2 linked regions of the Variovorax sp. PBL-E5 genome follow. The protein of the gene in region 1 interacts with the protein of each later gene in a pairwise test. Links are inferred from orthologs where the notes say so. Each region holds a gene or a part of one and is shown in the gene's direction. Other genes may lie near its edges. The genes, in order: WDLP6_RS15815 and WDLP6_RS02270.

Evidence for each region.
Region 2: the proteins of WDLP6_RS15815 (region 1) and WDLP6_RS02270 interact in binary tests that used the Escherichia coli proteins (3 or more experiments, as listed by UniProt). The link is inferred for Variovorax sp. PBL-E5 from one-to-one orthologs.

What each region holds. Positions count from the first base shown.
Region 1 is NZ_LR594671.1:3,253,286-3,267,773, reverse strand. Bases 551-3,504 are described here. They hold WDLP6_RS15815 (DNA topoisomerase IV subunit B), read left to right. Parts: upstream 551-1,005; coding sequence 1,006-3,003; downstream 3,004-3,504. Other genes in these bases: WDLP6_RS15810 (class I SAM-dependent methyltransferase), read left to right, coding at 3,110-3,504; WDLP6_RS15820 (TetR/AcrR family transcriptional regulator), read left to right, coding at 551-994. Outside these bases: WDLP6_RS15825 (sterol desaturase family protein), read right to left, coding at 1-233; more of WDLP6_RS15820, read left to right, coding at 299-550; more of WDLP6_RS15810, read left to right, coding at 3,505-3,736; WDLP6_RS15805 (hypothetical protein), read left to right, coding at 3,750-4,571; WDLP6_RS15800 (lytic transglycosylase domain-containing protein), read left to right, coding at 4,594-5,481; parC (DNA topoisomerase IV subunit A), read left to right, coding at 5,518-7,902; WDLP6_RS15790 (hypothetical protein), read left to right, coding at 7,920-8,099; WDLP6_RS15785 (hypothetical protein), read right to left, coding at 8,118-9,716; WDLP6_RS35110 (MBL fold metallo-hydrolase), read right to left, coding at 10,207-10,467; WDLP6_RS15780 (MBL fold metallo-hydrolase), read right to left, coding at 10,467-11,114; WDLP6_RS15775 (patatin-like phospholipase family protein), read left to right, coding at 11,241-14,488. UniProt on the Escherichia coli protein: Topoisomerase IV is essential for chromosome segregation; it is the principal protein responsible for decatenating newly replicated chromosomes. It relaxes supercoiled DNA.
Region 2 is NZ_LR594671.1:459,094-473,489, forward strand. The notes cover bases 4,460-7,321. They hold WDLP6_RS02270 (dihydroxyacetone kinase subunit DhaK), read left to right. Parts: upstream 4,460-5,322; coding sequence 5,323-6,321; downstream 6,322-7,321. Other genes in these bases: WDLP6_RS02265 (dihydrodipicolinate synthase family protein), read left to right, coding at 4,460-5,284; WDLP6_RS02275 (DAK2 domain-containing protein), read left to right, coding at 6,321-6,923; WDLP6_RS02280 (MFS transporter), read left to right, coding at 6,988-7,321. Also shown: WDLP6_RS02245 (carboxyl transferase domain-containing protein), read left to right, coding at 1-1,319; WDLP6_RS02250 (SGNH/GDSL hydrolase family protein), read left to right, coding at 1,384-2,682; WDLP6_RS02255 (YXWGXW repeat-containing protein), read left to right, coding at 2,780-3,148; WDLP6_RS02260 (IclR family transcriptional regulator), read left to right, coding at 3,355-4,155; more of WDLP6_RS02265, read left to right, coding at 4,382-4,459; more of WDLP6_RS02280, read left to right, coding at 7,322-8,322; WDLP6_RS02285 (ABC transporter substrate-binding protein), read left to right, coding at 8,409-9,794; WDLP6_RS02290 (carbohydrate ABC transporter permease), read left to right, coding at 9,797-10,717; WDLP6_RS02295 (carbohydrate ABC transporter permease), read left to right, coding at 10,714-11,547; WDLP6_RS02300 (ABC transporter ATP-binding protein), read left to right, coding at 11,605-12,684; WDLP6_RS02305 (FAD-dependent oxidoreductase), read left to right, coding at 12,735-14,108; WDLP6_RS02310 (LrgB family protein), read right to left, coding at 14,152-14,396. UniProt on the Escherichia coli protein: Dihydroxyacetone binding subunit of the dihydroxyacetone kinase, which is responsible for the phosphoenolpyruvate (PEP)-dependent phosphorylation of dihydroxyacetone via a phosphoryl group transfer from DhaL-ATP.

The sequences.
Region 1 (14,488 bases):
CCGACCACGCCGAGCGGCGTGCCGTCCATCCAGCGATGCGCGGCCATCCAGTCGAGTGGCAGCAGCATCGGCACCACCGCGCCCGTGGTGCCGATCAATACCAGGAAGCCCACGCCCAGCCAGCGCCAGCCGCGTCGCGCAGGAAAACGCCGGGCCGGCCAGCGGGCCTCGATCGCCAGCAGCACGAGATAAGTCGTCGGCACCAGCAGGCCGACCAGGTCGACAGCTTCCATGGAGCACTTCTTCTTACGGCGTAAGGCTGCTCGAAGTCTATCCCTTACGATGTAAGATTTCAAGCATGAAGACAAGCCGGAACCCAAGGCGCGCGGCAGCGCTGCCGTTGTCGCCCGAACGCATCGTGCAGGCCGCGCTCGACGAGGTCGAGGCCGACGGGCTGGCCGCACTCAGCATGCGCAAGGTCGGCCAGCGGCTGGGCCGGGAGGCCATGAGCCTCTACCATCATTTCCCCAGCAAGCAGCATCTGCTCGATGCGATGGTCGACCATGCGCTGCGCTCGATCGAGCCGCCGCCTCCCGGCCTGTCGCCGATCGACCGTGTCCGCCGCAGCATCTACGATTACCGGGCGATGGCAAGCCGCTTTCCTGCGCTCTTTCCGCTGGTCGCGGTGCATCGCCTCAACACGCCGACGGGCGTGCGCTTCATCGAATCCATCCTGGTGCTGATCAGCGCGGTGGTGCCGGACGCCGAAACCGCCGCGCGCTACTTCCGCGCTATCGGCTACTACATCACGGGCGCCGGGCTCGACGAAAGCGCGGGCTATGCCAAGGGCCCCTCGGCGGCCGAGCCGGTGAGCGACGAGTTCGTCGTGCGCGAATGTCCGCAGCTCGTCGGCGTCGCACCGTACTTCAAGCCGGCACACTGGGACGCGACCTTCGCGCTCGGCGTCGAGGCGCTGCTCGCGGCCATGAAGCGGGATGCCGCCCGCCTGCGGCAGGCATCGCGCGATCCGGGGGCCTCCAAGGGCAGCGCCTAGAATCCCGCGCCATGGCAAGCAAGGAACCAGGCAGTTACGCAGAGGCATCGATTCGCGTCCTCAAGGGCCTCGAGCCCGTCAAGCAGCGTCCGGGCATGTACACCCGCACCGAAAACCCGCTGCACCTCATCCAGGAAGTGATCGACAACGCGGCCGACGAAGCGCTCGCCGGCTACGGCAAGAAGATCAAGGTCACGATGCACACCGACGGCTCGGTCGGCATCGAGGACGACGGCCGCGGCATTCCCTTCGGCCTGCATCCGGAAGAGAAGGCGCCGGTGATCGAGCTGGTCTACACGCGGCTGCATGCGGGCGGCAAGTTCGACAAGGGCTCGGGCGGTGCCTACAGCTTCTCGGGCGGGCTGCACGGCGTTGGTGTTTCGGTGACCAATGCGCTGTCCAAGCGGCTCGAGGTGATCACGTACCGCGAAGGCTCGGTGGCGCGGCTCGCATTCTCGGGCGGCGACGTGATCGAGAAGCTCAAGATCCGCCCGCAGGAAAGCGCGAGCGCCGCCAACGGCGATGGTCCGCGCGACCGCAGGCAGGGCACCACGGTGCGCGCGTGGCCCGATCCGAAATACTTCGAGTCGCCGGTGCTGCCGATCCACGAACTCACGCACCTGCTGCGCAGCAAGGCAGTGCTGATGCCGGGCGTCACCGTGACGCTGGTGATCGAGAAGACCAAGGAAACCCAGACCTGGCTCTACAAGGGCGGCCTGCGCGACTACCTGATGCAGACGCTCAACGGCGATCCGGTGATCCCGCTGTTCGAAGGTGCCGGCCATGCCGACCGCAATGCCGACAACTTTGCCGAGGGCGAGGGCGCCGAGTGGTGCGTGGCCTTCACCGAAGACGGCCAGCCGGTGCGCGAGAGCTACGTCAACCTGATCCCGACCAGCGCCGGCGGCACGCACGAGAGCGGGCTGCGCGATGGCCTGTTCAATGCCGTGAAGAGCTTCATCGAGCTGCATTCGCTCCTGCCCAAGGGCGTCAAGCTGCTGCCCGAGGACGTGTTCGCGCGCGCCTCGTACGTGCTCTCGGCCAAGGTGCTCGATCCGCAGTTCCAGGGCCAGATCAAGGAGCGCCTGAATTCGCGCGACGCGGTGCGGCTGGTGTCCAGCTTCGTGCGGCCGGCGCTCGAGCTGTGGCTCAACCAGCATGTCGACTACGGCCGCAAGCTCGCCGAGCTGGCCATCAAGGCCGCGCAGACGCGGCAGAAGGCCGGGCAGAAGGTCGAGAAGCGCAAGGGCTCCGGCGTCGCCGTGCTGCCCGGCAAGCTGACCGATTGCGAGAGCAAGGACATCGCGCACAACGAGGTCTTCCTGGTCGAGGGCGACTCGGCCGGCGGCAGCGCCAAGATGGGCCGCGACAAGGAAAGCCAAGCCATCCTGCCGCTGCGCGGCAAGGTGCTCAACACCTGGGAGGTCGAGCGCGACCGCCTGTTCGCCAACACCGAGATCCACGACATCTCGGTGGCCATCGGCGTCGATCCGCACGGCCCCGACGACACGCCCGACATGTCCGGCCTGCGCTACGGCAAGGTCTGCATCCTGAGCGATGCCGACGTCGACGGCTCGCACATCCAGGTGCTGCTGCTCACGCTCTTCTTCCGCCACTTTCCGAAATTGATAGACGCCGGCCACGTGTATGTCGCAAAGCCGCCATTGTTCCGTGTCGATGCGCCGGCACGCGGCAAGAAGCCGGCGGCCAAGGTCTATGCGCTCGACGAAGGCGAACTCACCGCCATCCTCGACAAGCTGCGCAAGGACGGCGTGCGCGAAGGCGCCTGGAGCATCAGCCGCTTCAAGGGCCTGGGCGAAATGAGCGCCGAACAGCTGTGGGAAACTACGCTCAACCCGGACACGCGGCGCCTGCTGCAGGTCCGGCTGGGCCGCTTCGATGTCACCGGCACCCAGGGCGAGATCACCAAGCTGATGGGCAAGGGCGAAGCCGCGGCGCGGCGCGAGCTGATGGAGCTCAGGGCCGACGACGTCGAGATCGACGTCTGAAGGCAAGACCCATTCAGAGCGGCGTCCGGTGAACGGCGCGGCGGCCCGCTCCGCGTCGACGGACGGGGCGCGCGGGGGCCGGATAACCATGGAAGGGGAGAGGATCGTGTCACATCAACAGCAGCGGTTTTTCGTCAACAGCGTGAGTCAGCACTTGCCCGGCTTCTTCCAGGGCAAGAGCGTGATCGAGGTTGGCAGCTTGAACATCAACGGCTCGGTGCGCGAGTTCTTCTCGGGCTGCAACTACGTGGGGCTCGATGTCGGCGAGGGCAACGACGTCGATCTGGTCTGTCGTGGCGAAGATTACGGCGGGGCGGCCAACTGCGCCGACGTGCTGATCTCCTGCGAGGCCATGGAGCACAACCCCGGCTGGAAGAAGACCTGGCTCAACATGCTGCGGATGGTGAAGGGCGACGGGCTCGTCATCATGACCTGCGCCACCCACGGGCGCCGCCAGCACGGCACCGCCGAGTTCCTGCCTTTCGATTCGCCGCTGACGCACGGTCAGGGGCAAAACTACTACTGCAATCTTGCAGCCGCGGACTTCGCCGGCATCGTCAACCACGACGCCTGGTTTTCGGTCTGGGCCTTCTTCCAGGATCTGAGCGCGCACGACCTGTACTTCTTCGGTGTCGGGCTGCAGGTCGACGAGCAGACCCAGGCGCAGGCTCGGCGCCTTCAGGCGGCGTTCCATGAGCACTATCAGCGCGTGAACGTGCTCGGCGTGTACTGAGAGAGACCTCGCTGTGAAAGCGCTTGCGCCCCCCCTGCGGCAGATTCACCTTCATCAGATCTTCTACGACGAAGCGACCCGGGCCGCGCTCGATCCCGGCTTCGTCCCGATGGACAATCTGGCGAACGCCCGGCCCGACTGGTTCGAGTACTGGAGCATCCGGCGCTTCTTTCTGGGCAGCGTCCTGAACGAGAACGATCTCTACGGTTTCTTTTCGCCGAAGTTCAGGACCAAGACGGGGTTGAGTGCCGAGGCGGTGCGGCAGTTCGTCGGGGACGGCACGGCTTCCCGCGCGGACGTCTACCTGTTTTCTCCGGTGTGGGGCGCGGCCTGCTATTTCCGCAATGTCTTCGAGCAGGGCGAGCGCTTTCATCCCGGCTTGCTGCCGGTGTCGCAGGCCTTTTTCGATGCCGCGGGATGGCGCGTCGATCTGCGGCAACTCGTCATGAGTACGCGCACCACGGTGTTCTGCAACTACTTCGTGGCCACGCCTCGTTTCTGGCGGCGGTGGTTCGAGGTCGGCGAGGCCCTGTTTCGCATCGCGGAGGATCCGGGCCACCCGCTGGCGCGTCATCTCGTGACCTTCACCGCTCACAACCCTGCGGCCAACATCTACCAGTTCAAGGCATTCCTCCAGGAGCGGATTGCGAGCTTCCTCCTGTGTGTCGAGGACTGGAATACCGTGGCCTGCGATTTCAGCGCGTTGCCGGATCCGCTCTGGCCCGCGCATCTGCAGCGCGATCTGCTCGTGCTCGACGCGCTCAAGATGTCCTACGTCGACACGGGCCTGCGCCTTTTCATCGACGAGTTCGATCGCCGACGGTCGGGTTCCTGATCCTGTCCATGGCTCGAAGCGCATGAAGAACTCGTGGTCCGGCAGCCTGAGGCGGCACATCCGGTGGATCGTGGCGTGGCTGCTGGTGGCCTGCTCGATGGGTGTCCATGCGGCCGACATCTACGGCTACATCGATGACAAGGGCGTGGCTCATTTCGCCTCCGAGAAGCTCGACGCGCGCTACCAGATCTTCTTTCGCGGCGGCCAGAGTTTCGACACGGCCGATGGCATCGGGCCGCTCGCGCGCCGGGGTGCGATCGGCGGCAAGGTGCCGAAGGCCTCGCAGACCCTGATGTCGCTGTTCGAGGCATCGCCCAGCTACAAGGTGGCCAAGGCCGCGCTGCGAGACGCCTCGCGCAAGCATGCGATCGACTACGAACTGCTGCAGGCGCTGGTCGCCACCGAGTCGGGCTTCGATGCGCAGGCGGTCTCGCCCAAGGGCGCGCTCGGCCTCATGCAGGTGCTGCCGGCGACCGCGCAGCGCTACGGCGTGTCGGCCGACAAGCGAAACACGATCGAGAAGAAGCTCTTCGATCCGCGCATCAACATCGCCACCGGCACGCGCTACCTGCACGACCTGATCGCGATGTTTCCCGGCGAGATCGAGCTCGCGCTCGCCGCCTACAACGCGGGCGAGGGCGCAGTCCAGCGCGCCGGCAACAAGATCCCCAACTACCGCGAGACGCAGGACTACGTGAAGACCGTGCTGCAGCTCTACGCCTACCTCAAGCCCTCGGTCGCCCTGGGCGGCGGCCGCACGCCCGGCCGCATCCGCATGCAGATCGGCGGCGCGATCGGGCGCGGCAACATGCCGCCCGCCGAGCCGCAGGACATGCCGGCGATGCCGGAACTCCGGATCTCGCCCTATATGCCGCGCGTGCCCGGCCGCTCGACACCGATCACCGAATAGACACCGAACCCACACCGAAGAAGAAGCAGCCAAGACATGGACTCCCAACCGCCTCTCGATCTCCAGAGCCCCGAAGAAGACGGCGCGCTCACGCTCGCCGACTACGCGCAGACCGCCTACCTCGAATACGCGCTCAGCGTCGTCAAAGGCCGCGCGCTGCCGGACGTCAGCGACGGCCAGAAGCCGGTGCAGCGGCGCATCCTCTATTCGATGTCGCGCATGGGCCTGGGCTTCGGCGGCGCCAACGGCACCGTCGGCGCCAAGCCGGTCAAGAGCGCGCGCGTGGTCGGCGACGTGCTCGGCCGCTTCCATCCGCACAGCGACCAGGCCGCCTACGACGCGCTGGTGCGCATGGCGCAGGACTTCTCGCAGCGCTATCCGCTGGTCGACGGCCAGGGCAACTTCGGCAGCCGCGACGGCGACGGCGCCGCCGCCATGCGCTACACCGAGGCGCGCCTCGCGCGCATCACCAGCCTCCTGCTCGACGAGATCGACGAAGGCACGGTCGACTTCATCCCCAACTACGACGGCTCGACCGAAGAGCCGCGCCTGCTGCCCGCGCGGCTGCCCTTCACGCTGCTCAACGGCGCCAGCGGCATCGCGGTCGGCCTGGCCACCGAGATCCCGAGCCACAACCTGCGCGAGATCGCCGATGCCTGCGTGGCGCTGATCAAGTCCAACGGCAAGCTCAGCGAAGAAGAGCTGTTGACCCTGGTGCCGGGCCCCGACTACCCCGGCGGCGCGCAGATCATCAGCAGCGCCGCCGACATCGCCGAGGCCTACCGCACCGGCCGCGGCTCGCTCAAGGTGCGCGCGCGCTGGAAGATCGAGGACCTCGCGCGCGGCCAGTGGCAACTGGTGGTCAACGAACTGCCGCCCGGCGTCAGCACGCAGAAGGTGCTGGAGGAAATCGAGGAACTCACCAACCCCAAGGTCCGCACCGGCAAGAAGGCGCTGTCGGCCGAGCAGACGCAGCTGAAGGCGGCCGTGCTCTCGGTGCTCGACGTGGTGCGCGACGAATCGAGCAAGGACGCGGCCGTGCGCCTGGTGTTCGAGCCCAAGACCTCGCGCATCAGCCAGGACGAGTTCGTCACCACCTTGCTGTCGCAGACCTCGCTCGAGACCTCCTCGCCGATCAACCTGACAATGGTCGGCATCGACGGCAAGCCGACGCAGAAATCGCTGCGCCAGATGCTCAACGAATGGATCGCCTTCCGCGAGATCACTGTCGAAAAGCGCTCGCGGCATCGCCTGGGCAAGGTGCAGGACCGCATCCACATCCTCGAGGGACGGCAGCTGGTGCTGCTGAACATCGACGAGGTGATCGCGATCATCCGCGCCGCCGACGATCCGAAGGCGGCGCTGATCGCGCGCTTCGCGCTCAGCGATCGGCAGGCCGAGGACATTCTCGAAATCAGGCTGCGCCAGCTGGCGCGCCTGGAGGCCATCAAGATCGAGCAGGAGCTCAAGGGCCTGCGCGAAGAGCAGAAGAAGCTCGAGGACATCCTTGGCAGCCCCGCGGCGCTGCGCCGCCTGCTGGTGAAGGAGATCGAGGCCGATGCCAAGAGCTTCGAAGACGCGCGCCGCACGCTGATCCAGGCCGAGAAGCGCGCCGTCGCCGAAGTGCGCGTGGTCGACGAGCCGGTTACGGTGATCGTCTCGCAGAAGGGCTGGGTCCGCACGCAGAAGGGCTGGGCCAGCGAGCGTGCCGCGGGCGCGCCGGCACCCGAATACAGCTTCAAGTCCGGCGATGCGCTATACGGCGCCTTCGAATGCCGTTCGGTCGACACGCTGCTGGTGTTCGGCACCGCCAAGGAGAAGGGCGTGCGCGTCTACAGCGTCGCGGTGGCCTCGCTGCCGGGCGGCCGTGGCGACGGCCAGCCGGTGACGACGCTGATCGATCTCGACAGCGGCACGCACGTCGCGCACTATTTCGCCGGCCCGCTCGGCGCCAGCCTGCTGCTGTCGAACAGCGGCGGCTACGGCTTCATCGCGGCGGTCGAGAACATGGTCTCGCGCCAGCGCGGCGGCAAGGCCTTCATCGACGTCGGCGAGGGCGAGCAGCTGTGCCGGCCCTCGCTGGTCGGCGGCGCGGGCGGCGCCGAGCCGCTGCCGGCGGCGACGCACGTGGCCTGCGCATCGACCGGCGGGCGCATCCTGAGCTTCGAGATCGGCGAGCTGAAGGCGCTGCCCAAGGGCGGCCGCGGGCTCACGCTGATCGACCTCGATCCCAAGGACACGCTCGCAGGCGCCGCGGCCTACACGCGCAGCGTGCGCATCGAAGGCATCGGCCGCGGCGGCAAGGAACGCGAGGAGACGCTGGAGATCCGCACGCTCAACAATGCGCGCGCCGCCCGCGCGCGCAAGGGCAAGGCGGCCGACCTCGGCTTCAAGCCGGCGAGCATCGTGCGCGTACAGTAGGCCGCTCTGGAGAACAAGTGGACGCCACCCTCATCAGCCTCATCGTCGCCTTCGGCTTCGGCCTCGTCAGCTTTCTGCTGACGCGCTGGTGGTCGCGCCGCAGCCAGCAGAAGAAGACCGAGCGCGAACGCGCCGCGACCGCGGCCAGCCAGAGCCGCCAGGTGCGGCGTGCACGCGAACGGCGCAGGCACCGCTGAAGCACGCGCGCATCCGGCTCAACTCCAGGCGCCGACCTGCAGCCGCACGCGGCCCGTGATGCCCGGCGTGCTGAGCGCCGCGCCCTGCTGCGAGAGCGGCACCACGAACTCGAGCTTGCCGTCGATCACCTGCTGATAGCTGATCGGCAGCGAGGCCTGCCCGGCGGTGTCGGTCTGCCAGCCGTATTTCACGTTCCACTGGTGGCTGGTGCTGCCTTCGGGCGGCGGTTCCATCTCGATGATCAGCGTGTCGCGGTAGAGCGAGCTGCCTTCGTAGTGGCCGTCGAGCCAGAACTTCTTGTTGACCTGGTAGTCGGGCACGCGCACACCCAGCGTCATCGCGTAGGCCAGCGTGCGCCGGTTCGGATCCACCTTCGCGCGGTTGGCGAGGAACACGGTCGACAGGTAGATCGACTTGTTGTCGGGGTTCGCGGCGTCGGTCAGTTCCTTGTGGGTGCGGCAGGCCGGCGAGTCCTCCTCGGCGACGCGCCGGCTCAGGTACCAGCGCTTGCCGCGCGGCGCGGCCAGCAGCTCGACCTGGTAGAGCGCATCGACGTCCGCGTCCTTCGGGATGTCGGGCGGCAAGGCGACCTGGTCGACATCGAACCACAGGTCGACCCGCACGTCGCCGAACAGGAAGCGCACCAGATTCTGGTAGGCCTCCTCGGAATTGACGATGCCGAAGAAGCCGGAGTGCGAACGGTAGGTGAACGCGCGCGCCGTCGGCTTGAGCTTGCCGGCGTCGTCCTTGTACCAGAGCGCGGCATTGTCGATGCGCACCAGGCCGTCGCTGCCCTGGCCGGCGAACATGCGCGACAGGCCTTGCGCCACTTCGTAGTCGCCGCGGTTGCTGCCGATCATGCAGAAGAAGCGCTCCGGCGACGGCTGGATGCCGGCGGGCAGGCAGTCGACGCGCCCGTCGGCCGCGGCCGACGTGTCGAGGTAGTCGGCCATCTTGTCGCGGTTGAAGGTATTCATCTCGCTGGCCGAGAGCCAGGTCGGCACGTTGATGCCGGCAACGTCGATGCCGTTGTGCGGCGTCGCGAAGGTGAACACCTTGTCGACGCTGGCACGCGCTTCGGGCGTGCCGAGCGCATGGTTCTGCAGGAAGGCGCGCACCACGAGGCCGCCCATCGAATGCGCGACGAGGTAGCAGCGGAATTCGTCCTTCGTCAAGCCGGCGCCGGGGTGCTGCGAGACCAGGTCGCGCACGCGCAGGATCAACTGGCCGAGTCCTGTCGCGTAGGTCTTGACGTCGCGCGCCTGGCCGTCGCCCAGGAGCGCGGACCCGGCGTCGTAGTAGCGATAGATGACGATCGAGGTGGATGCGATGCCGTCCACGTCGCGGCCGGTATCGTCCGGCGGCGGCTTCCAGTCCGGATCGAGGATGTCGAGGCCGTTCTGGTAGACGTTCTGGTAGCCGTATTCCGACAGCAGCCGCACCACCGGCGACTCGAAGACGAACTTCTGCGCCGCCGCGTTCTTGTCGACCGTGGCGCGGTACACCGTCGAGCCGACATTGAAGCCGCAGAACGGATCCGCCGCCGTCTCGTCGCGCTCCGACGCGGTCATCGCGTAGCCGCGCACGTAGATGATCGGATAGCGGTTGCTGCTCATGGCGTGTCCTGTCGGCGCCGGGCTGCGGCGGGACGACGACTGTGACTCGGATGGCGCTTGGCGGCCATACAGCGGGCGGCGTAGGTCCTCTGTCGAGGTCTTGCTCCCTCCCCGGAGGGTTGGGGAGGGGGCTTCCGGGGCTTTGAACTGTGCGCTGCGTTTGATCGGAGGCCGGAGCCGGGAGTTCGCCCCGGCGGGCGACTCACTTTCTTTGTCTCGCCAAAGAAAGTAAGCAAAGAAAGGCGACCCCACTGTGCGCGACCCTCCGCTTCGCTACGGGCAACCTGCGGTGCTCGCTTTTCGGCGCGCACAGAGGGGCTTGGGGTCAACGCGCCATGGCGCGTATATGTGTTTCTCGGGCCATCGCTTCGCTCGGCTGCGCAAATGGCATCGAGTAACGCTGCCAGCTGCCAATTGCCAATTGCCAATTGCCAATTGCCAATTGCCAATGACTCGCCCGCCGGGGCGAATTCCCGGCTCCGGCCTCACATCAAACACAACGCCAAATCAAAGGCCCGCAAGCCCCCACCCCAACCCTCCCCCAGAAGGGGAGGGAGCAAGTCATGTGCTTGTCCTCGGCCAGCTTCGCGATGCGCGCCATCGGCTCCTGCCACGGATGAAAAGCGAGGTCGAAGGTGCTGTTGTGCACCGGCAGCAGCACCTGGGCGTGCACGTCCTCGAAGGCCTGCACGCTTTGCTCCGGCGTCATGTGGACCGAGGGCCAGTGGCTGTCGTAGGCGCCGTTCTCGATCAGCGCCAGGTCGAAGCCGCCGAAGCGTTCGCCGATTGCCTGAAGTTCGGCGAATAGCCGCCGTCGCCACTGTCGTAGAAGCGTTGCGCGCGCTGCGCCAGGTAGCCGATGATCGCGGCATCGAGATGGTCGTAGTGGTCGTGCGAAATGATGACGCCCTCGATCGCCGGCAGCTGCGCGAGTGCGATCGGCGATTCGTCGAAGCGCTTGGGCCCGATCCACTGGAAGGGCGACGCGCGCTCGCTGAACATCGGATCGATCAGCCAGTAGCTGCCGCGCAGCTTGAGCAGGCTCGACGAATGCTCGATGCGCGCCACGTGGTTGGCTTGCGGATCGAGCGCATCGAGCTGTGCGGCGCCGAGCGCGTGCACCGGAATCGGGTCGATCGGCATGGTGCCGGTCTTGGTCTCGAACAGGAACCTCGGCCAGATCTTCCATGGGCTCGCCGAGGGCAGGGCCTGCGGGTTCGGCGGGTTGCGGAAACCGCAGCCCTTGAACTGCGGCGATGACGCATAGGGCGATGCGTCGCAAGGACCATGGCCGGCGCAGGCCGCGAGCAGGGCACAGGCCGCGACGGCGAGCGCCGCATGCAGCCGGCATGGCCGCAGGCACCGGTGTGCGAAGGCGAAGGAGGGCAGCATGGACATGGCGTGCGAATTCATCGAGCGGGCAAAGGCGCCGCGCCGAGCTTACTGAATCCGGCATAGACCATTCGTCCCATTGATCGCGCCTGCCAAAGGTGAAATATTCCACGCCGAACCACGAGGAGCCGCATGGACGACACCATCCAGAAGCTGGTGAACGCCCGTCGCATGGCGCTCAACGGCAGCGACGACGGCGGACGGCCCTGGGGGCTGGCGCTCTCGGGCGGTGGCATCCGCAGCGCGACCTTCTGCCTCGGCCTGCTCAAGGCGCTGGCGTCGCGCCGGCAGTTGCTGCGCTTCGACCTGATCTCCACCGTGTCCGGCGGCGGCTACATCGGCGCCGCGCTGGGACGGCTGTGCACCAATGCCGGCTCGGCCGACGAGGTGCGCGAGATCGAGCGCACGCTCGGCGATGTCGACCGCTCGCGCTTCGGCTGGTGGCTGCGCGCCAACGGCCGCTACCTGATCCCGGGCGGCATGCGCGACACGCTGTTCGCGACCGCGCTCTACCTGCGCAACCTGCTGGGCACGCACGTCGAGATCGCGATCGCCGCGAGCCTGATCGGCATGGTGCTCGCCGCCACCAACCTGCTGCTGTGGGATGCGGTGTTCCGCGCGGTGGACCTCGATGGCGCACAGGCCGACGTGGCGCTCGCCGGCGCCGAACTCACCAGCACGCAGGCGCTGCTTGCGATCGTGCAATGGGCCACGCAGGTGCCGACGCTGTGGTTCACCTGGATCGGACCCTTCATCGCGTCGCTGGTGCTCGCGTGCGCTTACTGGTCGGTGCGCGACAAGCCATCTCCCTCCTCGATGTTCCTGCAGGTCGGCATGTGGTGCGCGCTCGGCGCCGGCGCGTGTTGGGTGGGTCCGCAACTGGTCCATCACTACAGCGGCCCGCAATGGCTCGCGCCGGCCTTCGTCGGCTTCGCGCTGTGCTGGATCGTCGCCTTGCTGTGGGGGCTCTGGCGCGGCCGGCAGCGCAACGCCAGCCAGCTGCGCAACGAGCTGACCGATGCGCTGGCCTCGGTGCTCAACACCGCGCTGCTGATCGGCCTGCTCGGCCTGCTCGACCGCAGCGCCTGGTGGCTGGCGGCCGACAATCAGCAGCAGCGCATCTCCTACGGCGCCGTGCTGCTGGTCGCGGCGGCGGCGCTGCGCGGCGTGCTGCCGACGCTGCTGTCGCAGAAGGGCCAGGCGCCCGGCATCGGCAAGACGGTGCTGCTGACGCTGGCCAGCCTGCTCGGGCTGGTGCTGGCCTTCTGCCTTGCGGCCTGGTGGATCGGCGTGGTGTACGCAGCCGTGTTGCTGCAGGTCTTCACGCCCGAAGGGCTCGACTTCTCGCGCGGCTGGGTCTGGCTCGGGACCATCGGCGTGATCGTGGGCTCCTATGCACTGGTCACGGGGCGCAACTTCGCCTTTCTCAACATCTCGTCGCTGCACATGTTCTACCGCGCGCGCATCGTGCGCGGCTACCTCGGTGCGGCCAATGCGCGGCGGCTCGGCGCCAGCCCGACCGACGAGATCTCGGGGCTCGAACCGCCGCAGGTGCCGGTGGGCGAGGTCGATGCGCACGACGACATCGCGCAGCTGCACTATGCGCCGCATCTGCACGGCGGGCCGGTGCATCTGGTCAATGTCTGCATCAACCAGACGCACGACTCCAAGGAGCGGCTGTTCAATCGCGATCGCAAGGGCCTGCCGCTGACCATCGGTCCGCTCGGCTGGATGCAGGCCGGCGGCGGCGCGTGGCTGCAGGCCCGTGCCAAGGCCGCGCTCACGCTCGGTGCCTGGACCGCGATCTCGGGCGCCGCGATCGCGCCGGGCCTGGGCCGCGTGACCAAGCGCGGCATCTCCGCGCTGTCGGTGTTCGCGGGCCTCCGGCTCGGCTATTGGTGGGACAGCGCCGACGCCGGCATGGTGCAGCGCGGCGCCGCCGCGCGTGGCAGCACGCTCCTGATGAAGACGCGCTTCCTGTTGCTCGAATGCTTTGGCGCCTTCCCGGGCAGCAGCTCGGCCAACTGGTACCTGAGCGACGGCGGCCATTTCGAGAACACCGGCGCCTATGCGCTGCTGCGTCAGCAGGCCGCGCTGATCGTGATCGCGGACTGCGGCGCGGATCCGGACTACCGCTTCTGCGACCTCGAGATCCTGATCCGCCGCGCGCGCATCGACCTCAATGCCGAGATCACCTTCATGAAACCGCAACCGGACGCCGAGTGGTCGCACCGGGAGGCCTTCGGTTCGCTCAACGACCTCGCTTCGCCCAGCAGCCAGGCCTGTCTTGCGATGGCGAACGTGCGCTACGCCAGCGGCGCCACGGGGCAGATCGTGCTGGTCAAGCCCAATGTCTCGGCCGCGCTGCCGGTCGACCTGGTGAACTTCAAGGCTGCCAATCCGCTCTTTCCGCAACAGCCGACCACCGACCAGTTCTTCGACGAGGCGCAGTGGGAAAGCTACTTCCAGCTCGGCGCCGAGATCGGCCACCGGCTCAAGGGCGAGCTGCTCGACCAGGTCGCGGCGGGTGCGCAGGGGCTTTTCGTGCCCGACGATGGCCAGTCGCTGCCGGTGGACGATGCCGATGCGCCGCGCACGGCCGGCGAGCGCAGCGACGGCGCTGCGGCCGCGGCCGTCGGCAAGATGAGCCGCCTGCAGGCGCGCGTGATCAAGGCCGGTGCGGTGACGGCATCGGTCGGGCTGGGCACCGCCGCCACCTTCGGCGTCGCGGCCTGGCAGGGCATCGACAACTGGCGCTCGCAGCAGGCTGCGACCGAGCAGTCCGAGAACACCGCCTTCAAGGACCTGAGCAACGTCTGGGCGCACCTGCCGGCCGGCACCTCGGCGAGCGAAGCGCCCTCGCTGCTGGCGGCCGAATTGCTGCGTACCGGCGACCTGCTGTGCCGCGAGGGCAGCGACAACTTCATGGCCAAGTTCCGTCTCTCGGTGCAGATCGTCGACGATGCCAAGCGCGCGTGCGCCAAGGAAGCGCCGCAACAGCGCACGCCGGCCTGTGCGCGCCTGCTCGACGCGGGCAACGGCATCGACTGCCTGCAGCCGACGCGGGCGCCGGCCTGTGCGCCGCGCTACTGGGCGCGCGACTACAGCGGCCAGACGGCGTCGAAGGAAAACTGCAGCGGCACGGCACCGACCCCATGGCCGGCGGTGGTGTGGCTGCGCGACGTGGTGACCGGCGGCCCTGCCGTCCAGGTCGCGGCCGCGCCGCCGCCGGTGGAGGCTCCTGCGCCTTCGGCCATGCGTGGCATCGAACCGGGACAGGTCGGCGCAGCGTCCGGAGAGGCCGGTGCGACGCCGCCCGAGGCCGGGGGCGCACCGGTGCCCGCAGCCGACGTGTGCCGTGGCGTCGTGGTCTACATCCA
Region 2 (14,396 bases), 2.8 Mb from region 1 along the record:
CCGGCATCGGCAGCGTCAATGCGAGGCAGTTCGGCGCTGAAAGCTCGCGCTGCGTCGTCATGGCCTACGACTACACGGTGCTGGCCGGCACCCAGGGCATGCGCAACCACCAGAAGACCGATCGCATGCTGGGCATCGCGCACGCGCTGAAGCTGCCGGTGGTGCTGTTCGCCGAGGGCGGCGGCGGCCGGCCGGGCGACACCGACATGCCGGTGGTCGCCGGCCTGAACAACCACACCTTCAGCCGCTTCGCCGCGCTCTCGGGCCAGGTGCCGGTGGTCGGCATCGCGCATGGGCGCTGCTTCGCGGGCAATGCCGCGCTGCTCGGCTGCGCCGACGTGATCATCGCCACCGAGGCCAGCAACATCGGCATGAGCGGCCCGGCGATGATCGAAGGCGGCGGCCTCGGCCGCTTCGCGCCCGAACAGATCGGGCCGAGCGGCGTGCAGTCGCGCAACGGCGTGATCGACATCCTGGTCAGCGACGAAGCGCAGGCGGTCGACGTGGCGAAGCACTACCTGTCCTACTTCCAGGGCGCGACGCATGAGTGGCAGTGCGCCGACCCGCGCCGGCTGCGCCGTGCCGTGCCCGAGAACCGGCTGCGCGTGTACGACGTGCGCGCTGTGATGCACGACCTGGCCGACAGCGGCTCGCTGCTCGAATTGCGCGCGGGCTTCGGCGCCGGCATCGTGACGGCGCTGGCGCGCATCGAGGGAAAGCCCATCGGCCTGCTGGCCAACAACCCGCATCATCTCGGCGGCGCGATCGATGTCGATGCGGCCGACAAGGCCGCGCGCTTCATGCAGCTGTGCAATGCGCACGGCCTGCCGCTGGTGGCACTGTGCGACACGCCGGGCTTCATGGTCGGCCCCGAGATCGAGGCCCAGGCGCAGGTGCGCCACGTGTGCCGGATGTTCATGGTGGCCTCGCACTTGCGGGTGCCGTATTTCGCGGTGGTGCTGCGCAAGGGCTACGGGCTGGGTGCGCAGGCGATGACGGCCGGCGGCTTCGATGCGCCGGTGTTCACCGTCGCCTGGCCGACCGGAGAGTTCGGTGCCATGGGGCTCGAAGGCGCGGTGCGGCTGGGCTTTCGCAAGGAGCTCGAGGCCGCGGCCGAAGGCGCCGAGCGCGACGCGCTGTTCAAGTCGCTGGTTGCGCAGCAGTATGCGAACGGCGAAGCGATTCCGATGGCCGAGACGCTGGAGATCGATGCCGTGATCGATCCGGCCGACACGCGCGCCTGGCTGGTGCGCGGGCTCGCGTCGTCGGCGCGCATGGCGGCGCAACGGCCGGCGGCAACCTTTGTCGACACTTGGTAACGCGCGCGGGCCGATGTCCGACATGGATCGCGCAGCGCCTTCGTAAACTGATGCGCTTTTGCGCATGAACCTGGTTTCACGATTCTTCAGCCGCGCGGGTGCGGCGGCACTGGCCTGTTGCGCCGGTGCGTTGCTGCTGTTGCCGATGATGGCCGCGCAGGCCGCCGATGTGCGATGGGCGGCGAGCTGGGCCGCGGCGCCGCAGGACTACCAGCAGCTGCCGCCTGCGCTGCGCGCCGCGCCGCCGGAGGCGCTGGCCGCGTCCGGCGCGCAGACCTTGCGCGAGCGCCTGCTGCCGACGCTGGGCGGTCGCCGTGTGCGCATCCGTTTCTCGAACGTGTTCGGCAAGATGCCGCTGCACATCGCCGCCGCGAGCGTGGCGCGCAGCACCGGCGGTGCCGCCGTCTCGCCCGCCACGCTGCGCCAACTGCAATTCGGCGGCCGCACCGACATCACCCTCGCGCCGGGTGCCGAGGCATGGAGCGACGCGGCCCGCCTGAGCCTCGAGCCCGGCCAGGCGGCGGCGGTGAGCTTCGAGGTCGGTGCGCCGACGTCGTTCGCCACAGCGCACCATCTGCCGCCCGATGCGACCTGGATGCTGCCGGGCCGTGCGGTGATGCGGACGTCATGGCGCGATGCGGCGCCCTCGCCATGGAACCATGTCGTCACGGGGCTCGACGTTGCGAGCGCGACGGCGCCGCGCGTGGTCGTCGCCTTCGGCGATTCGATCACCGAAGGCGTGGGCGGCCGGGATGCGCAGGGCCAGCCGGGGTCCTATCCCGATCAGCTCGCGACGCGGCTTCGCGGCCAACCGGGCGGCAGGACCTCCTTCGCGGTGATCAATGCCGGCATCGCCGGCAACCGCCTGCTCGCGGACCGGATCGGCCCCGGCGGCATCGCGCGCTTCGGGCGCGACGTGCTGGGGCAGAGCGGCGTCACGCACGTGCTGATCCTGATCGGCATCAACGACCTGCTCTTCGGCCAGTCGCCTGGCCTGGCCGAAGGCGGCAAGCCCTTGCCGGAGATCCCCGGCGTCGAGCAGATCACTGCAGGACTGCAGCAGTTGATCCGGCAGGCTCGCGACAAGGGCGTGAAGGTGCTGCTGGGCACGCTGCTGCCCTTCAAGGGCATGCCGGCGCCGTACTGGAGCGGAGAGCGCGAGGCGCGCCGGCAGGCGGTGAACCGGTGGATCCGCGGCCGCCAGGATGTGGAAGCGGTGGTCGATTTCGATGCCGCGCTGCGCGACCCGGCCGACCCCGCGGCATTGAACCCGCTGTACGACAGCGGCGATCATCTGCATCCGAGCCATGCCGGCTACGCCGCCATGGCCGGCGCGGTCGATCCGCAGGAGCTGAGGGAATGAGGCGACACAGCTTTACACAAGACTTCGCGCGCGGCTTACATGCGATTCACACGGGCGCGAGAGGATGAAGTCTTCAACCACTCATGAGGAGCATCCTATGAAAAAACTCGCTGTCACCCTGGCCGTCGGAGCCGCATCCCTGTTGTCGGTGGGGGCCGTGGTCGTGCCGACGGCCGCGCAGGCGCAGCCCCTGGTCATCCAGGCGCCGCCGCCGCCGCGCTTCGAGCGCGTTCCACCGCCGCGCCGCGGCTTCGTGTGGGCGCCTGGCCACTACAAGTGGCGTGGCGGACGGCATGTGTGGGTGGGCGGCTTCTGGGTGCCGGCGCGGCCGGGCTACGTCTACCGTGCGCCGGAGTGGCGGCAGCACGGTGGCCGCTGGGAATACTCCGGCGGCCGCTGGGACCGCGACGGCGATGGCGTGCCGGACCGCTATGACCGCAGGCCCAACAATCCCTACCGCCGCTGACGCAGGCACCCCGGCATGAAGAACGCCCGCCCTCATCCGGCGGGCGTTTTCGTTGGGCAGCGAAGACAACGAGACGCCGCACGCGCAGGGCGCGACTGGGCGGGGCCGCGTACCATCGGGGATCGAGAGTCGATCGCGAATTTGCGCTGTATTGACCGGATTCCGGAACGATTCGATAGAATGCCGCCCAGGAGTGATTTGCAACGATGGCTTTGTCCCCGGAACTCGAACGCGCGCCTGACGACAAGAGCAGGATCCAGTCCATCGGCAAGATGATGGACATCCTGGGCTGCTTTTCCACCACCTCGCGCCACCTGACCCTCGGGCAGATCGCCAAATCGGCCGGCGTGCCGCGGCCGACGGCGCACCGGATGCTGTCGGCGCTGCGCGAGATCGGCTTCGTCGAACAGGACGGACGCAACGGAAGCTACAGCCTCGGCATCCGGCTGTTCGAGCTCGGAAGCCTTGCCTTGGCGAACCTCGACCTGCTGCGCGAAGCCAAGCCGTACATGGACCGGCTGTCGCGGCTGTCGGGCGAGTCGGCCCACCTCGGCGTGTTCAACGGCTTCGAAGTCATCGTGGTCGAGCGCGAGGAGCCGGTCGACCGGCCGCTGCGCGGGGTGCAGCCCAGCGAATCGTCGCCGGCCTACTGCACGGGCGTGGGCAAGGCGTTGCTGGCGTTCCAGAAACCGGAGGTCATCGAGCGCGTGATCTCGAACGGCCTGAAGGCCTTCACCACCAACACCATCACCTCGCCCGAGCGCCTGCGCTCGGAACTCGAGGCCATCCGTGCGCGCGGCTATGCCACCGATGATTCCGAGCACCAGCTCTGGACCAACTGTGTCGCGGCCCCGATCCGGAACGCCTCCGGCCACGTGTTCGCCTCGATCAGCGTGACCGGGGCCGCCGATCGAATGACCGCCGATCGCATCGTTCAGCTGGCGCCGGTCGTCGTCCAGACGGCCGACACGATCGCCCGCCAACTGGGTTACGAAATACCGGGCTGACACTGGGCCGAGGCGCTTTCGCGCCTGTCGCCGCGGCCGCCTTCCATCCTGCATCCGCGAGACCTCGCACGGGGGCGCGCGCGTCTGCGCGCCTTCGATCGAAATACGGGAAAACCCTTTGCAGGTCGGACTTTCTTATCGCCTATATTTGTCGAAATGATGTACCGGATTCCGGAATGACATCGACCCGACGAAATCCCTTCGCCCCACTCAAAGGAACTGCGACATGACCCATCCCGCCTCCAGCCTGCGAAGCAAGCTCACCGGCGTTCTGCCTCCCATCACCATGCCCTTCGATGACCAGGGCGACCTCGTGAAGGGCGGCTTGCGCAAGCAGATCGACTTCATCATCGAGCAGGGTTCGCGTGCCGTCGTCGCCGGCGGCAGCACCGGCGAGGGCCATACGCTGACGGCGGCCGAATACGAGATGGTGATGCGCGAAGCCTTCGACGCGACCGCGGGCCGCGTGCCGTTCGTGGCCGGCCTGATCGTCCAGAGCACGCGCGATGCCATCGAGCGCACCAAGAGCCTGAAGGGCCTCGACATCGCGGCGCTGCAGGTCACGCCGGTCCACTACCTCTTCAAGCCCGATGCCGACGCGACCGTCGAGCACTTCCGGGCCATCCATGCGGCGACCGGCATTCCGATCATCATCTACAACGTCATCCCCTGGAACTACCTGAGCGTCGACCTGATGCTGCGCATCATGGAAGAAGTGCCGGGCGTGATCGGCATGAAGCAAAGCGGCGGCGATCTCAAGTCGATCTCCGACCTGCTGCTGCGCTGCAAGCCGGAAAGCCTGGTCCTGTCGGGCGTCGATGCGCTCCTCTATCCCGGCTTCTGTCTCGGCATCCATGGCGCCATCAGCGCGCTGACCAGCGCCGTTCCCGGCGTCGTCGTGGCCATGCAGAGGGCCGTCGAGGCCGGCAACCACGCGCTCGCGAAAGACATCCACTTCAAGCTCAACGCGCTGTGGAACACGCTGCCGCACGACAACCTGCCGGCCTGCGTCAAGTACATCCAGCATCTGCAGGGCGTGCCGATGTTCCAGCCGCGCGCTCCGATGATGCGCGTGACCGAGGCCCAGAAGGCCGCGATCAAGGTCGCTCTCCAGCCGCTGCTGGCTTGAGCTTCCAACGGCGCGGATTCCTTGCGGGAGACACCGGCTTGAAAAAAATCCTCAATCGACCGGACGACTACGTCGACGAGATGCTGGACGGCCTCGTGCTCGCGCACCCGGAGAGCCTGCGGCGCGTCGGGCCCGACGGCCGCGTCCTTGCCCGCGCCGCGGGCGCCCACAAGGGCAAGGTCGGCATCGTCACGGGCGGTGGCTCGGGCCACCTGCCGGTGTTCCTGGGCTATGTCGGCGAGGGCCTTCTCGATGCCTGCGCGGTCGGCAACGTGTTCGCGGGTCCTCGCGCCTCCGACTGCCAGGAGGCGGCACGCGCGGCCGATGGCGGCGCGGGCGTGCTGCAGCTGTACGGCAACTACGGCGGCGACCGGATGAACTTCGACATGGCGCAGGAGCTGCTGGAACTCGAAGGCCTCGACGTGCGCTCCGTGCGCGTGAGCGACGACGTCGCCAGCGCGCCGCTCGCGGAGCGCGCCAAGCGCCGGGGTGTCGCCGGCATGGTCTACGCGTTCAAGATCGCCGGCGCCAGGGCGGCTGCCGGCGCCAGCCTGCACGAGGTGGCGGCCACCGCGGCCAAGGCCGCCGACGCCTGCCGCTCGATCGGCGTGGCATTGACGCCTTGCGTCATCCCGGAGTCGGGCAAAGCCTCGTTCGAGATTGCCGAAGACGAAGTGGAGTTCGGCATGGGCATCCATGGCGAACCCGGCATCTGGCGCGGCAAGCTCAAGTCGGCAGACTCGCTGAGCGCGGAAATGCTCGAGCGCCTGCAGGCCGAACTGAAGCTCGCGCGCGGCGACCGCGTGGCCGTGCTGGTCAACAGCCTTGGTGCGACGCCGCTCGAAGAGCTCTACATCCTGTACCGCCATGTCGCGACCGCGCTCGCGCAGCAGGGCGTGACGCCGGTCATGCCGCTGGTCGGACGCTACGCGACCTCGATGGAAATGGCGGGCGCATCCCTGACGCTGATGCCGCTGGACTCGGAACTCGAGGCGCTGCTGAAGGCGCCGGCCTCGTGCCCGTTCTGGAGCGTGTGATGCCGAGTCCGATCGACCTGCACCAAGGCCTCGCGCGCTGGGCGACCGCGCTGCACCAGTCGACTCACGAGCTCAACGCGCTCGACGGACGGCTCGGCGATGGCGACCTCGGCACGACCCTGGGCAAGTGCGCAGCGAACGTGCGCGAGGCGCTGCCCGCGCTGCCGCAGGACTTCGCCGGCATCTTCAGGTCCTGCGCTGCGGCGTGTGCCAAGGCCTCGGGCTCGAGCTTCGGCACGCTGCTGGCGCTCGCCTTCATGACCGCGTCCAAGCACGTGAGCGGCGTGGAGCGCCTCGACCGTCCCGCGCTCGTGCGCCTGCTCGATGCCGTGACGACGTCGCTCGGCGCGCGTGGCGGCGCGGCCTTCGGGGACAAGACGATGCTCGACAGCATCGACGCCATTGCGCGCGCGCTGGAAGCCGCGCCCGATGGTGCCGAGCTGCGCACGGTGGCCATCGACGCCGCCCGTGAAGCCCTCGACACGTACAGATCGAAACCCAACCGGATCGGCCGCGCCCGCATGTTCGCGGACAAGAGCATCGGCATGGACGACCCGGGGATGGTGGCGATTCACCGGATGACCCAAAGCCTTCAGGCCTGAAGCCTGGCGTATTGAACCAGCGGATCGCGGCGCCATCGCCCGCGCCGCGACATGGAGACAACCAATGAACATGAGCGCAACCGTCGCCGCCGACCGTTCCATGGGCGGCGCGAACGATCGGAATCAGAAGCTGAGAACCGTCGTCGGTTCGAGCCTCATCGGCACGACGATCGAATTCTTCGACTTCTTCATCTACGGGACCGCCGCGGCACTGGTCTTCCCGAAGCTGTTCTTTCCGACCCTGTCGCCGCTGGTCGGGATCCTCGCTGCCTACGCCACGCTGGCGATTCCGTTCCTGACCCGGCCGCTGGGCGCGATCGTGTTCGGCAACTACGGCGACAAGCTGGGTCGCAAGAAGATGCTGATCCTGTCGCTGATGATCATGGGCCTCGCGACCTTCGCGATCGGCCTGGTGCCGACCTACGAATCCATCGGCGTGGCCGCGCCGATCCTGATCATCGTGCTGCGTCTCGTCCAGGGCTTCGCGCTCGGCGGCGAATGGGGCGGGGCGACGACGATGGTGGTCGAATACGCGCCGCCCGCGCGCCGCGGATTCTTCGGCTCCTTCGTGCAGCTGGGCAACGTGCTGGGCCTCTTCATCGCGACCCTGGTCTTCGCGCTGCTGCCCAAGGACACCCTGCTCGACGGCTGGTGGCGGCTTCCTTTCCTGGCCAGCATCCTGATGCTCGGCGTCGGTCTCGTGATCCGCTCGAAGATCGAGGAGACGCCGATCTTCGCGCAGCTGAAGACATCCGAGGTGCGGCGAACGCCCATCGTGGACGTCCTGCGCCACCACAAGAAGGCGGTGCTGCTGGCCATGGGCATGCGGACCGGCGAGATCGTGCTGGGCTGGCTCGTGATCGGCTTCCTGCTCACCTATGCGACGAAGACGGTCGGGTTCAGCTCGAACGACGTGCTCTACGCCATCCTCGGCGCGAGCGGGCTCGGGCTCTTCACCTTCCCCCTGTTCGGCGCGCTGTCCGATCGCATCGGCCGCCGGCCGGTCTACCTGATCGGCGCCGTCATTGCCGCGGTCTTCGCATTTCCGTTCTTCTGGCTGATCGATGCCAAGGTGCCGGCGCTGTTCTTCTTCGCCATCATCTTCGGCTACGCGATCGCGCTGGGTGCCATGTTCTCGGTGCAGCCGGCCTTCTTCTCCGAGGCCTTCGACACCAACGTCCGCTACACGGGCGTGTCGCTGGGCTACCAGCTCGCCAACGTCATCGGCGGGCTGACGCCGATGATCGCGACCTCGCTGGTCGCGGCGGCCGGCGGCAAGTCCTGGCCGATCTCGACCTTTCTGGCCCTCGCATCGCTCATCACGGTCGGCTGCGTGCTGCTGTCGAGGGAAACCTCCGGCAGCTCCCTGGCTTCCCGTGCGGGCCGCGCGTCGAGATGAGCGATATCCCGGGGCAGGGCGGCGACGCCAGCGGCCCGTCTTTCATTGCCTTTGACTCTTTGTGCCCATCACTTCGGAGAATGCCCATGAATACCAGCACCGTCACCTCGCGCGAACCGGGCGCGGCGCAACCGCTTCGTCGAGGCTGCGGCCCGATGGCCAGGCGCTGTGCGCTGATCGGCGCCGCGCTCGTCCTGCCGGGTCTGGCCGCCGCGGAGGACACCGAGCTCTCGTTCTGGACCAACCTCACGACGGCCGCGCAGGCCAATGTGATCCAGAAGCAGGTCAACGATTGCACGGCGGCCACGCCCAACGTCAAGGTGCACTTCGAGACCGTGCCGTTCTCCTCGATGTACACGCGGCTCGTCACCGCGTTGCGCAAGGGCGATCCGCCCAACGTCATGAACACGCTGGAGGGCGCGGTGGCCTTCCTGCAGGCCAAGAACGGCATCGTGCCGGTCACGGATGTCGTCAACGGCCTCGGCCAGGACGACTTCATTCCCGCCTACCTGCATGCCGCCAGCAAGGGCGGCCAGATCTGGGGCGTGCCGGACTGGGCGCTGCACCAGGAGGTCTGGTATCGCAAGGATCTGTTCGCGCAGGCCGGCCTCAAGCCGCCGAAATCCTGGCCCGAGCTGTTGCAGGCAGCCAAGGCGCTCAATCGCGAAGCCAAGGACGGCAAGCCGGCGACCTACGGATTCGCCGTGCCGATGAGCAGCGCGCTGGTCGGGCCGCAGACCTATTTCCAGATCTTCTATTCGGCCGGCGGCACCGTGTTCGATCCGAAGACCGGCGCCTATGTGTTCGACAAGCAGAAGGACATCGCCGTCAAGTCGCTGCAGTTCCTCGTGGATCTCTACAAGGCCGCCTCGCCGCCGTCCAGCGTCGAATGGTCGTGGAACGAATACCGCACCGCCTACGTCAAGGGCCAGGTCGCGATGACCAACGAATGGGGCGCCGTGGTCCAGATGGCCGTCGAACAGAACCCGGACATGCTCAAGCAGATGAGCGTCTTTCCCTTCCCCGGCCCGAGCGCGGACAAGAAGCCGGCGGCGGCGCTCAACGGCGGCTACTACTACGTGGTCGGCAATTCGACGCCGGCCAAGGTGGCGGCTTCGAAGGAACTGCTCAAGTGCCTGTACAAGGTCGATCGCGTCGTCGAGCGCGCGAACACGCGTCCCATCTTCGCGGTGCCTTCGACCAAGAGCGCGTTCAACAGCGCGGGCTACCAGTCCAACGAGATGGTCAAGCGCTTCAAGCCCGAGATGGACACCATCTTCAATGACGTCATGCAGAACTGGTACCGCTACGGCATGGAAGCGGGCCTGAATCCGCTGGCGGGGCAAATCGAGGCGACGACCTTCATCGGCGATGCGCTGCAGAATGCGGCGCTCGGCAAGATCACGGTGGAGAAGGCCGTCGATCAGATGAACGACCAGCTCAAGCAGCAAGTCGCGGCGATGTCGCGCTAACCATGGACGCAGCACGCAAGATGCCGGGCGCGACCCTTGCCAGGAGCTTCCGCGGCCGGGGTGCGCGAACCGGCTTCCTGTTCGCGGCACCCGCGATCCTGTTCCTGCTCGTCTTCGTTGCGTATCCGATCGTGGATGCCATCCGTCTGAGCTTCCTGGAGATCGACTTCGTCACCGGGGCCGAGCGCTTCGTCGGCGTGCAGAACTTCGCCGAGATCTTCCAGTCGCCGAAGCTCGGGACGGTCCTGCTCAATACGCTGGTCTGGTCGCTCGGCTCGCTGGTCGGGCAGTTCGCGCTGGGTCTCGGCGCCGCACTGGTGATCAACCAGGACCTGCCCGGCATGCGCTTCGTGCGCTCGGTGCTGCTGATTCCCTACGTGGTGCCGGTGATCACCGTCGCGCTGTTCTGGCGCTGGATGCTCGACGGCACCTACGGCATCGTCAGCTACGGGCTGCAATCCGCGGCCCTGCTGGCGCCGAACCAGTCGCCGCTGGCCCTGCCGGCGGGCGCGATGACGAGCGTCGTGCTCGCCAACATCTGGCGCGGCTTCTCCTTCGTCATGATCTCCTACTGGGCGGCGCTGCAGAACATTCCCAAGGACCAGTACGAGGCCGCGTCCGTCGACGGCGCCAACTGGTGGCAGCAGTTCCGCTACGTGACGCTGCCGAACCTGGCCGAAGTCACGCGCACGCTGATCGTGCTGCGGGTCATCTGGACCGTCACCTACTTCGACCTGATCTGGCTGATCACGCGCGGCGGACCGGGCGGCTCCACCGAGCATTGGCCGATCTGGATCTACCAGGAGACGATGGGCTTCTTCCGGTTCGGCTATGGCGCGGCCCTGGCCACCACCCTGGCGGCGGGGCTGATGCTGCTCGCCCTGCTCTATCTGCGTTCGACGCGCGAGAAGGTGAACGCATGAGACGCCATCGAAGAATCAGGGCCGGCGTGGTCTATCTCGCCGCGCTCCTGCTGTTGCTGTCGGTGGGCTTTCCGCTGATCTGGATGCTGCTGTCCTCGCTCAAGCCCTCGGCGCAGCTGTTCACCTCGCCGCCGAAGTTCTGGAGCGGCAGCCTGACGCTGGAATGGTATCGGTCGGTCGCGTTCTCGTCGGGAGCGCCGCGCCTGTTCCTCAACAGCTTCCTGGTCGCGATCTGGACCACGGTGATCTGCCTGACGGGCGGCTGCTTGGCCGCCTACAGCGTCACGCGCTTCGACTTTCCCGGCAAGCAGACCTTCATGATCGGCGCGCTGGTGAGCTACGTGTTTCCGGCCATCGTGCTGTTCGTGCCCATCTTCTTCATCCTCAACGCCATCGGCCTGGTCGACACGCTGGCCGGCATCGTGCTGGCCCACACGGTCCTGACCTTTCCGCTGGCCGTCTGGATGCTGCGTTCCTTCTTCCTCGGCATTCCGAAGGAGATCGACGAAGCGGCCTGGGTCGACGGCGCTTCCTACTTGCGGACCTTCATCCTCGTCATTCTTCCGCTGACGCTGCCCGGCATCTTCTCGGTCGGCATCTTCGTCTTCGCGCTGTCGTGGAACGAGTACCTGTTCGCCAGCATCCTCGCCACCTCCGGCATCAACAAGACCATCCCCGTCGGCATCGCCGAATACATCACCTCGTTCGACATCCGCTGGGGGGAGATCATGGCGCTCGGCACGCTGACGACCATTCCGGTGGTCGTCCTCTTTCTCGGCGCGCAGAAATATTTCCTGCGCGGCGTCCTGGCCGGCGCGGTGAAGGGCTAGCGTCGAACACGGCGCAGCCCCGTGCTTCGCCACACCCACAGAATCGGAAAACCATCCATGGCATCAGTAGTGTTCGAAGGCGTCGAAAAGGCCTTCGGCGACACCCGGATCATTCAGGGCATCAGCTTTTCCATCGACGACGGCGAGTTCGTGGTGCTCGTGGGGCCGTCGGGCTGCGGCAAGTCGACGCTGCTGCGCATGCTCGCGGGCCTCGAGGACATCGATGGCGGCAGCATCGCCATCGACGGCCGGACCGTGAACGAGCTCGAGTCGAAGGACCGGGACATCGCGATGGTCTTCCAGAGCTATGCGCTCTATCCGCACATGACCGTCGGCGAGAACATGGCCTTCAGTCTCAAGCTCAGGAAGTTCGATCCGGCGCTGATCGAGGCGCGGGTGTCGAAGGCCGCTGCCATCCTCAACCTCGAACCCTATCTCGCGCGGCGCCCGCGCGAACTCTCGGGCGGGCAGCGCCAGCGCGTCGCGATGGGGCGGGCGATCGTGCGGGATCCGAAGGTGTTCCTGTTCGACGAGCCGCTGTCGAACCTGGATGCCAAGCTGCGGGTGGCGATGCGCGCAGAGATCAAGGCGCTTCATCAGCGGCTGAAGACCACCACGGTCTATGTCACGCACGACCAGATCGAAGCCATGACGATGGCCGACCGGATCGTGGTGATGCAGAACGGACGGATCGAACAGATCGGAACGCCGCTCGCGTTGTACGACGCGCCGGTGAATCTGTTCGTGGCCCAGTTCATCGGCTCTCCCTCCATGAACATCGTCGAAGGCACGATGAGAACCGGTGCCGACCCCTGCGTGGAAGCGGCCGGCGGCGCGCGCTGGCCCGCGCCCGCGGGCACGGGCACGGACGGCCAGCGTGTCGCCTACGGCGTGCGGCCCGAGCACCTGCGCCTCGTCGGCCCGGAACACAGCGGGGCCGTGGCCGGCGAGATCGTGGTGGTCGAGCCGACCGGGTCGGAAACCGAGCTTCACGTGCAGGTCGGCGAGGCGCGGATCGTGATGTCGATCCACGGCCGGCTTGCGGCGCGACCCGGTGACCGGGTCTTCCTGGCCGTCGATGCGCAACTCACCCATGTGTTCGACGTCTCGACCGGCATGCGACTGATCGCGCGCTGAGTCTTCCTTCTTCCACGGTTCGCATCCAGTTTCTCGCACCTCATCCGCCCATGAAGACCATCACCGAAGCCGCCCGCCAGACACCGCTGGTCGAAACCTATGACGTCATCGTTGCCGGTGGCGGAACCGCCGGCGTGATCGCCGCGATCGCGTCGGCGCGCAATGGCGCGCGCACACTGCTCGTCGAGCGCAGCGGCTTCCTGGGCGGACACATCGCATCGCAATTGCTGGAACACAGCGCGGGCTGGTTCGATGCCGCGGGCCGGCGCATCGTCGCCGGGCTTCCGCAGGAACTGGTCGACCGGCTGGTGCGTGCCGGCGCATCGCCCGGCCATGTGCGCGACGACACCGGCTATACGCTGTCGCGCGTGCCGGTCAACCACGAGATGTTCAAGTCGATCGTGACCGGGATGGTCGCGCAGGCGGGTGTCGATCTTCTCTTCTTCTCGCCCGTCGTGGGTGTCCTGAAGGACGATGACAAGGTCTCGGGCCTGATCGTCGAGAACAAGTCGGGGCGCACGGCCTACGGTGCCGACGTGGTGATCGACTGCACCGGCGATGCGGACGTCGCCGAAAGAGCGGGCTGCGCATTCCTGTCGGAGGCCGATGCGCCGACCCAGCCGGTCAGCCTGTTGTTCAAGCTCGGCGGCATCGACCACCAGGCCCTGCTCAAGCACGTCGCCGCCAACGAGCAGGACTTCAAGCTCGGCGTCGCCACGGCCGCTCTGGTCGGCGAGGACCATGTGAATCTCTGGGGATTCGGACCGGAGCTCGCGCGGGCATTCGACGACGGCACGGTGTCCCTGAAGCGAAGCGAACTGCACTACAGCGGCTGGGTGCGCAGCGGCGAGGCGGTGATCAACGTGACGCGCTTCGCGGCCGACGCCACCCGGTCGGAAGCCCTGGCGGAGGCCGAGATCGCGCTGCGCCGCCAGGTGCTCGAGTTCACCGAGTTCTTTCGACGCTACATCCCCGGCGCGCAGAACTGCTTTCTGTCGGCCAGCGCGTCGTGCGTCGGGGTGCGGGAGAGCCGGCGCATCAAGGGCCGCAACATCCTGACCGACAACGACGTCCGGACCGGACGCCGGTTCGAGGATGCCGTTCTTCGCGGCGGCTTCCCGATCGACAGCCACGACCCGAAGGGCGCAAGCCTCGATTCGGCCGAGCATCTGGCGAGCGGCTACGACATACCGCTGTCGGTGCTCGTGCCTGCGGATGTCGACGGGCTGATCGTTGCAGGACGCTGCATCTCGGCGGAGCGCAAGGCGCTGGCGAGTGCGCGCATCTCCGGCACCTGCATGGCCATGGGACAAGCCGCCGGAACGGCGGCTGCGATGGCGTCGCGTCTTGGCAAGCCGTTGCCGGCGCTGGACATCGGCGAGTTGCAGCGCGTGCTGGCCGAGCAGGGCGCGATCCTGCGATGAGCCACGGCGGTCCGCGGGATGCCGCGGCGCCGCGCGCCAGCCGTCAGAAGAAGAGCCGGAATACCAGCGGCATCAGCAGCGCCGCCAGCACCACCTGCAGGCCCAGCGCAAGCCCGGCATAGGCACCCGCATCGGCATCGACGTGCAGCGCACGCGCCGCGCCGATGCCGTGCGCCGCGGTGCCGAGGCCGAAACCGCGCGCCGCGAAGCCCTCAGCATCGGTGCCGATGCGCAGCGCATCGAACAGATACTTGGCCGACAGTGCGCCGACCATGCCGGTGAGCACCG